2 linked regions of the Roseobacter denitrificans OCh 114 genome follow. The protein of the gene in region 1 binds, or shares a complex with, the protein of each later gene. Links are inferred from orthologs where the notes say so. Each region holds a gene or a part of one and is shown in the gene's direction. Other genes may lie near its edges. The genes, in order: pnp and RD1_RS10465.

What was found.
Region 2: the proteins of pnp (region 1) and RD1_RS10465 are in contact, whole or in part, in a cryo-EM structure (PDB 9QH0), measured with the Escherichia coli proteins. The link is inferred for Roseobacter denitrificans OCh 114 from one-to-one orthologs.

Annotation. Positions count from the first base shown.
Region 1 is NC_008209.1:618,212-621,501, reverse strand. Bases 59-3,028 are described here. They hold pnp (polyribonucleotide nucleotidyltransferase), read left to right. Parts: upstream 59-460; coding sequence 461-2,596; downstream 2,597-3,028. Other genes in these bases: RD1_RS02925 (glycosyltransferase family 2 protein), read right to left, coding at 2,730-3,028. Outside these bases: RD1_RS02935 (alanine/glycine:cation symporter family protein), read left to right, coding at 1-6; more of RD1_RS02925, read right to left, coding at 3,029-3,290. UniProt on the Escherichia coli protein: Involved in mRNA degradation. Catalyzes the phosphorolysis of single-stranded polyribonucleotides processively in the 3'- to 5'-direction. Also involved, along with RNase II, in tRNA processing.
Region 2 is NC_008209.1:2,167,435-2,171,031, forward strand. The notes cover bases 309-3,585. They hold RD1_RS10465 (Rne/Rng family ribonuclease), read left to right. Parts: upstream 309-637; coding sequence 638-3,385; downstream 3,386-3,585. Other genes in these bases: RD1_RS10470 (sulfurtransferase TusA family protein), read right to left, coding at 3,449-3,585. In the rest of the region: RD1_RS10460 (sigma-54-dependent transcriptional regulator), read left to right, coding at 1-157; more of RD1_RS10470, read right to left, coding at 3,586-3,597. UniProt on the Escherichia coli protein: Endoribonuclease that plays a central role in RNA processing and decay. Required for the maturation of 5S and 16S rRNAs and the majority of tRNAs. Also involved in the degradation of most mRNAs.

The DNA of each region.
Region 1 (3,290 bases):
CACTAAAGCGTCATGGCAAAAACCTCGATCACGTAACGCTGCCTGAAACCAAGGGTTCAACGCGTTACGTGATACTCGATGTTTCAGGTAATTCGTCAGACGCTCTAAAACCGCAAGGCGCGCCGAAAGACGGGCGCGCTCTGCACAAGGCGACATCATGCTGGCGTGCTGTCGTTAGTTCATTATCCCTGAACAAACCTACCAAACACCAACCGCTCTGCCCGTGCCTGCGCGGGCTGTGGTTTCCCACCGGTATCTGCGACGGCGGGCAGCCACCGCAGGCCGTATCGGCCGCGGATTCCGCCCGTGCATCCATCCCTTTCCAAATGCCCGCATCTCGTGTATGCCCTCGCAATCTGAAAGCCGGCGCCCGGACCTCAGCGCCGCCAAAAGAAGATACCGGGGTCAGGGGGAATTCGCCCTCTATGAAATGGCCAATGGGCCGAAACAGGAAACGTAGATGTTCAACGAGACGAAAAAATCGATTGAGTGGGGCGAAGAGACGCTCACACTCGAAACAGGAAAAGTGGCCCGCCAAGCGGATGGGTCGGTGATTGCAACGCTGGGCGAGACCAGCGTCATGGCAAACGTCACCTTTGCCAAGAAACAAAAACCGGGTCAGGATTTCTTTCCGCTGACCGTACATTATCAGGAAAAATACTACGCGGCAGGCAAAGTCCCCGGTGGTTTCTTCAAGCGCGAAGCGCGCCCGACTGAAAAAGAGACACTGACAGCACGTCTGATTGACCGCCCGCTGCGCCCACTCTTCGTCCCCGGCTTCAAGAACGAAGTGCTGGTGATGTGCACCGTTTTGTCCCACGATCTGGTGAATGATCCCGATATGGTCGCGATGATCGCAGCCTCGGCGGCGCTGACCATCTCCGGCGCGCCCTTCATGGGGCCAATCGCTGGTGCCCGCGTCGGTTTTGAGGATGGCGAATATATCCTGAACCCGACCGTTGATGACATGCAGGATTTGCGCCTGAACCCTGAACAGCGCCTTGATCTGGTCGTTGCCGGAACCAAAGACGCGGTGATGATGGTCGAATCCGAAGCCTATGAGCTGTCCGAAGCGGAAATGCTGGGTGCGGTGAAGTTTGCCCATGACGCGATCCAGCCTGTGCTGGACCTGATCATTGATCTGGCAGAAGACTGCGCCAAGGAGCCGTTTGACTTTTCACCGCCCGATTACTCTGAGCTTTCCGCTGCGGTCAAAGCTGCCGGTGAGACAGAGATGCGCGCCGCTTTCGCGATTTCCGACAAGCAGGAACGCACCACAGCTGTTGCTGCCGCCCGTGAAACCATCATGGCCGCGCTGAGTGACGAGCAGAAAGAAGACCCCAACCTCGGCTCCGCGATGAAAGGGCTTGAAGCCTCCATCCTGCGCGGCGACGTGGTGAAAACGGGCAAGCGGATCGACGGTCGTAAAACCGATGAAATCCGTGATATCGTATGTGAAACGGGTCTTTTGCCCCGCACGCACGGCTCCGCGCTGTTCACCCGTGGTGAAACGCAGGGCCTCGTTGTGACCACTTTGGGCACCGGCGATGATGAGCAATTCATCGACGCGCTGCACGGGAATTTCAAATCGAACTTCCTGCTGCATTATAACTTCCCGCCCTATTCGGTCGGTGAAGCAGGTCGCGTGGGCCCTCCCGGACGTCGTGAAATCGGTCACGGTAAACTGGCGTGGCGTGCGTTGCAGGCGGTTCTGCCAGCGGCGACCGACTTCCCCTATACCGTGCGTGTTGTTTCCGAGATCACCGAATCCAACGGGTCATCTTCGATGGCATCGGTCTGCGGTGGTTCCTTGTCCATGATGGACGCAGGCGTTCCGCTCAAGGCACCGGTTGCCGGTGTGGCCATGGGTCTGATCCTCGAAGAGGACGGTTCCTATGCGATCCTGTCGGATATCCTGGGTGACGAAGACCACCTTGGCGACATGGACTTCAAAGTGGCCGGTACAGAAGCCGGGATCACATCGTTGCAGATGGACATCAAGATCGCAGGCATCACGCCCGAGATCATGGAGAAAGCACTGGAACAGGCCAAAGCGGGTCGCATCCACATTCTGGGCGAGATGGCCAAATCCATCACCGGCGCGCAGGATTTCTCGATCCACGCACCACGCATCGAAACCATGCAGATCCCGACGGATAAGATCCGCGAAGTGATCGGGTCAGGTGGTAAGGTGATCCGCGAGATCGTCGAAGTATCCGGTGCCAAAGTGGATATCAACGACGAAGGCATTATCAAGATTGCCAGCCCGAACGGCGAAGCGATCAAGAAAGCCTACGACATGATCCACTCCATCGTGGCCGAACCCGAAGAAGGCATGGTCTACACCGGTACGGTTGTGAAAATCGTCGACTTCGGTGCTTTCGTGAACTTCTTTGGCAAGCGCGACGGTCTGGTGCATGTCTCCCAGATCGAGAACCGCCGCCTGAACCACCCTTCCGACGTTCTGAAAGAAGGCCAGGAAGTAAAGGTCAAGCTGCTGGGCTTTGATGATCGCGGGAAGGTGCGCCTGTCGATGAAAGTCGTCGATCAGGAAACCGGCGAAGAAATCAAGAAAGAAGAAGCGCCGGCAGACTGATCCGCGCTTCACCTTAAAAAGCAAACCCCGGCGGCGACGTCGGGGTTTTTTGTTTGGCTATGACTAAAGGCGAAACACCACAAACATCGTCAGTCGCGCAGCGCAATGTGAATCAGGTTTTTCACGTGATGCTTCAGCGACGTTCATGCCGCCCCTTGAACCACGTGAGGCGGATCTGTTCTTTTGCAATAACCCGCCGCAGTCTGTTCAGGAACGACCATATCTGAAACCTCTGCCAAAGTGTCACGTCAGGCTCTCTGAAAGCACTGCGCATGGCACCGAAAGAAGGCAGCAGAAACCGTTTGAACGGTGGAATGTGATATTTCCACTTTTTCCTGGGGTCGGCGTTTCGGATTTGGGCGCCCAGAATACGCCGCCGTTTGATTGCATGTGCCTCCATCGAGGCGCGCGCAGGGTGACCAACCATGACTTCGGGCACGTAAAGCTGCTTCACACCTTGCGCATTGCATCGCCTTGCCCATTCCATATCCCCGCCGGAGAGGGCAGTGTCATCGAATAGCCCAACCGCTTCGAACGCGGCACGGCGCACGAAAATATTCGCCGTCGCGGCGCGTCCTTGACTGGCGTAATGCTCTTGCTTGAGGGACGTCATACGATCCACACGCTCCGCAATCGTCCATACCTCTCCTGCGGCCTCAAGCTCGACAGCGCCGGCAAACCGCAAGACATCCGG
Region 2 (3,597 bases), 1.5 Mb from region 1 along the record:
AGAATACGTCGAAGCCTTCGAGCGGATGCTGATCGACAATACCATGCGCCGACATCGCGGCTCTATCGCGAGTGTGATGGATGAACTATGCCTGCCCAGACGCACGCTGAACGAAAAAATGGCGAAATATGGCCTGCAACGCTCAGATTACCTCTGAAACCGGGAATTTGATCAGTAAATCCGACGGTTTAGTGGATTCAATTCAGGGTTGAGGCAGGTAAATGTCGATTGACCATTGTGTTTTTCAGGCATGTAGCATTATCTAGCAGTGTAGAGAGGCGCGCCTGACGCGCACGCCATCTGCAGAGAGATTCGCTGTCGCGGGCGCGGTGTGGCATGGCTCATGCACCCCACGGCAGACCGATTGGACCGGAAACGGTTAAGGAACCGCTGATGTGATACCGGCTCTATGATCCGGATCGCGCAGTTAAAAATGGATGCGAGGCCGCAAGACGTGCCCGTGTCGGAGAAGAAACGCGATGACGCGCGCAAATGCATTGAGCAGATCGGCGAGGGCCTCAGCGGCCCGGCCATGCAGTGCGTCTCAGATCGCCCTGACAAGACATACCCCCCACTGCAACGCTCCCCCGGGGGCTGTGCGGTCGCGGCTATGCAATTTGGAAATATGGCTAAGAAAATGCTTATCGATGCCACCCACGCGGAAGAAACCCGCGTTGTGGTGGTGGATGGAAACAAGGTTGAAGAGTTCGATTTTGAATCCGAAAACAAACGCCAGCTTGCTGGCAACATCTATCTTGCAAAAGTAACACGGGTTGAGCCGTCCTTGCAGGCGGCCTTTGTGGAGTACGGGGGGAACCGTCATGGTTTCCTCGCCTTTTCAGAAATTCATCCGGATTATTACCAGATTCCCGTCGCGGACCGTCAGGCCCTGATGGAAGAAGAGCGCGCCTATGCCGAAGCGCAAAAGGCCAAGGAAGACGAGGACGAAAAGCCCAAACGTCGCAGATCGCGCAGCCGCACAAAGGCCAAGGGCGAAGACACCACGTCAGAGGATGTGGTCGCGACGAAGGATGTGGAGTCCGACCAGATCGACGGCATGGAAACCATTGATCTGGATGACAGCGAAGAGGGGTCCTCTCCGATGGAGCGGGTCGCCGAGACACCTGTCGAAGAGCCCGAGGGCGATGATGCAAGCGCGGAGGCTGCGCAGACGGCTGACGCGTCCGATGATCAGGACGCGCAAGCAGCGTCTGAGGATGCCTCGGAAGACGATACCGCGACTGAAGATGGCGACGATGATGACGACGACGACGATGATGCGCCGCGCAAATCTGATGCATCCTCCAAGGATGACACCATCGAATCCGTCGCGGATGACGATGATCAAGACGATATCCGCCCCGTGCGCAAACCCCGGCCACGGCGCTATAAAATTCAGGAAGTCATCAAGGTCCGCCAGATTCTGCTCGTGCAGGTCGTCAAGGAAGAGCGGGGCAACAAGGGCGCGGCGCTGACCACATACCTCAGCCTTGCAGGGCGCTATTGCGTCCTGATGCCCAACACGGCGCGCGGCGGTGGTATTTCGCGCAAGATCACGAATGCTGCGGACCGCAAGAAGCTCAAGGAGATCGCAAATGAGATCGAAGTGCCGCAAGGCGCGGGTCTCATCGTGCGCACCGCCGGGGCCAAACGCACCAAGGCCGAGATCAAACGCGACTACGAATATCTGCAACGCCTGTGGGAGCAGATCCGCGAGTTGACGCTGAAATCCGTCGCGCCCGCCAAGATCTACGAAGAGGGAGACCTGATCAAACGCTCGATCCGCGATCTCTACAACCGCGAGATTGACGAGGTGTTTGTCGAAGGTGAACGGGGCTACCGCATCGCCAAGGACTTCATGAAGATGATCATGCCGTCCCATGCAAAAAACGTGAAACTCTATACCGAAGGTCTGCCGCTTTTCGCCCGCTACCAGGTCGAAAGCTATCTTGCGTCGATGTTCAACCCGACTGTGCAGCTTCCGTCGGGGGGGTATATCGTGATCGGCGTGACCGAGGCTCTGGTGGCGATTGATGTGAACTCCGGGCGGGCCACCAAGGAGGGCTCGATCGAGCAGACCGCGCTCAAGACCAACCTTGAGGCCGCCGACGAAGTGGCGCGGCAGTTGCGCCTGCGGGACCTCGCGGGCCTGATCGTGATCGACTTCATCGACATGGATGAGCGCAAGAACAACACCTCCGTCGAAAAGCGCATGAAAGACAAGCTCAAGACGGACCGCGCGCGCATTCAAGTGGGGCGTATCTCCGGCTTTGGTCTCATGGAAATGTCGCGCCAGCGCCTGCGCCCCGGCATGATCGAGGCAACGACACAGCCGTGTCAGGCCTGCCATGGTACGGGCCTGATCCGGTCCGATGATAGCCTCGCATTGTCCATCCTGCGCCAGATCGAGGAAGAGGGCACGCGCAAGCGGTCCCGAGAGGTGTTGATCAAGGCGCCGGTTGGTATTGCCAATTTCCTCATGAACCAGAAGCGCGAACATATTGCGCATATCGAAGCGCGCTACGGGCTGTCTGTGCGGATCGAAGGCGACCCCATGCTGGTCAGCCCCGATTTCAGTCTTGAGAAGTTCAAGACGGCCACACGGGTCGTGTCGGTTGCAGCACAACATGTTGTTTCTGTTGATACCTCATTGATGGATCAGGTGGATGCGGACGACGATGAGGCGCCAGCGGAAACGGCCGATAACGGCGCAGAGACGGCAAACAAGGAAAACAACGTCGAGAATGATGGCGAGGATCGGCCCAAGCGCCGTCGCCGGCGTCGTCGGCGTCGCAACAAGAACGGCAATGGCGAGACGCAGACCGCATCCGATGAGACAAATGCCGAGGCATCCGAGGCCCAGGGCGCTAAGACTCCGAAGAAAGCGGAGCCTGCAGCCGACAGCCCGGTAGAGGCGCCTGCTGCGCAAACCGATGATGCGCCAGCCCCTGCGGCAGAGCAGGAAGAGGCACCGGCAAAACCCAAACGGACACGGTCGCGCACGCGCAAACCGAAAGTGGAAGCCGACACACAGGATGCGCCAGAAGCAGAGGCGAAAGCCGAAACCGCCGCGCCAGTGGAAGAAACCGCACCCGCCGAAGCGACCGAAGAAACCCCTGCAAAACCAAAGCGTAAACGGGCCAGCCGGGCCAAGAAGGCCGCTCCGGTTGAGGCGGCACCAGACGCCGAACCAGCCCCCGTGGCGCAGGACGCCGAGCCGGCACCTTCATCACAGGAAGCTGCGGCGGCACCGGTGGCAGAAGAGCCAGCGCCAGCAGCGCCTGAACCGGAACCTGCAGGTGCCGAGCCCGAACCGGTGGTCGCTGAGGCCGCGCCAGAGCCAGCCAAACCAAAGCGGCGCGGGTGGTGGTCCATCGGAGGCTAAGGGCTTTCCAACACCAAAAACCCAAAAAGCGCGTCCAAATCGGGCGCGCTTTTTCATGTCACCTCATTTTTTGCGGATGACATAGACCTGCACCGGCCCATCCAGTTCGCTTGACACAAGGTGGTGCCCTGTCTCGCTGCAAAAGTGCGGGACATCGACAATCGCCGCGGGATCATCCGCGTGCATCGTCAGCACCTCACCCGAAGCAAGGG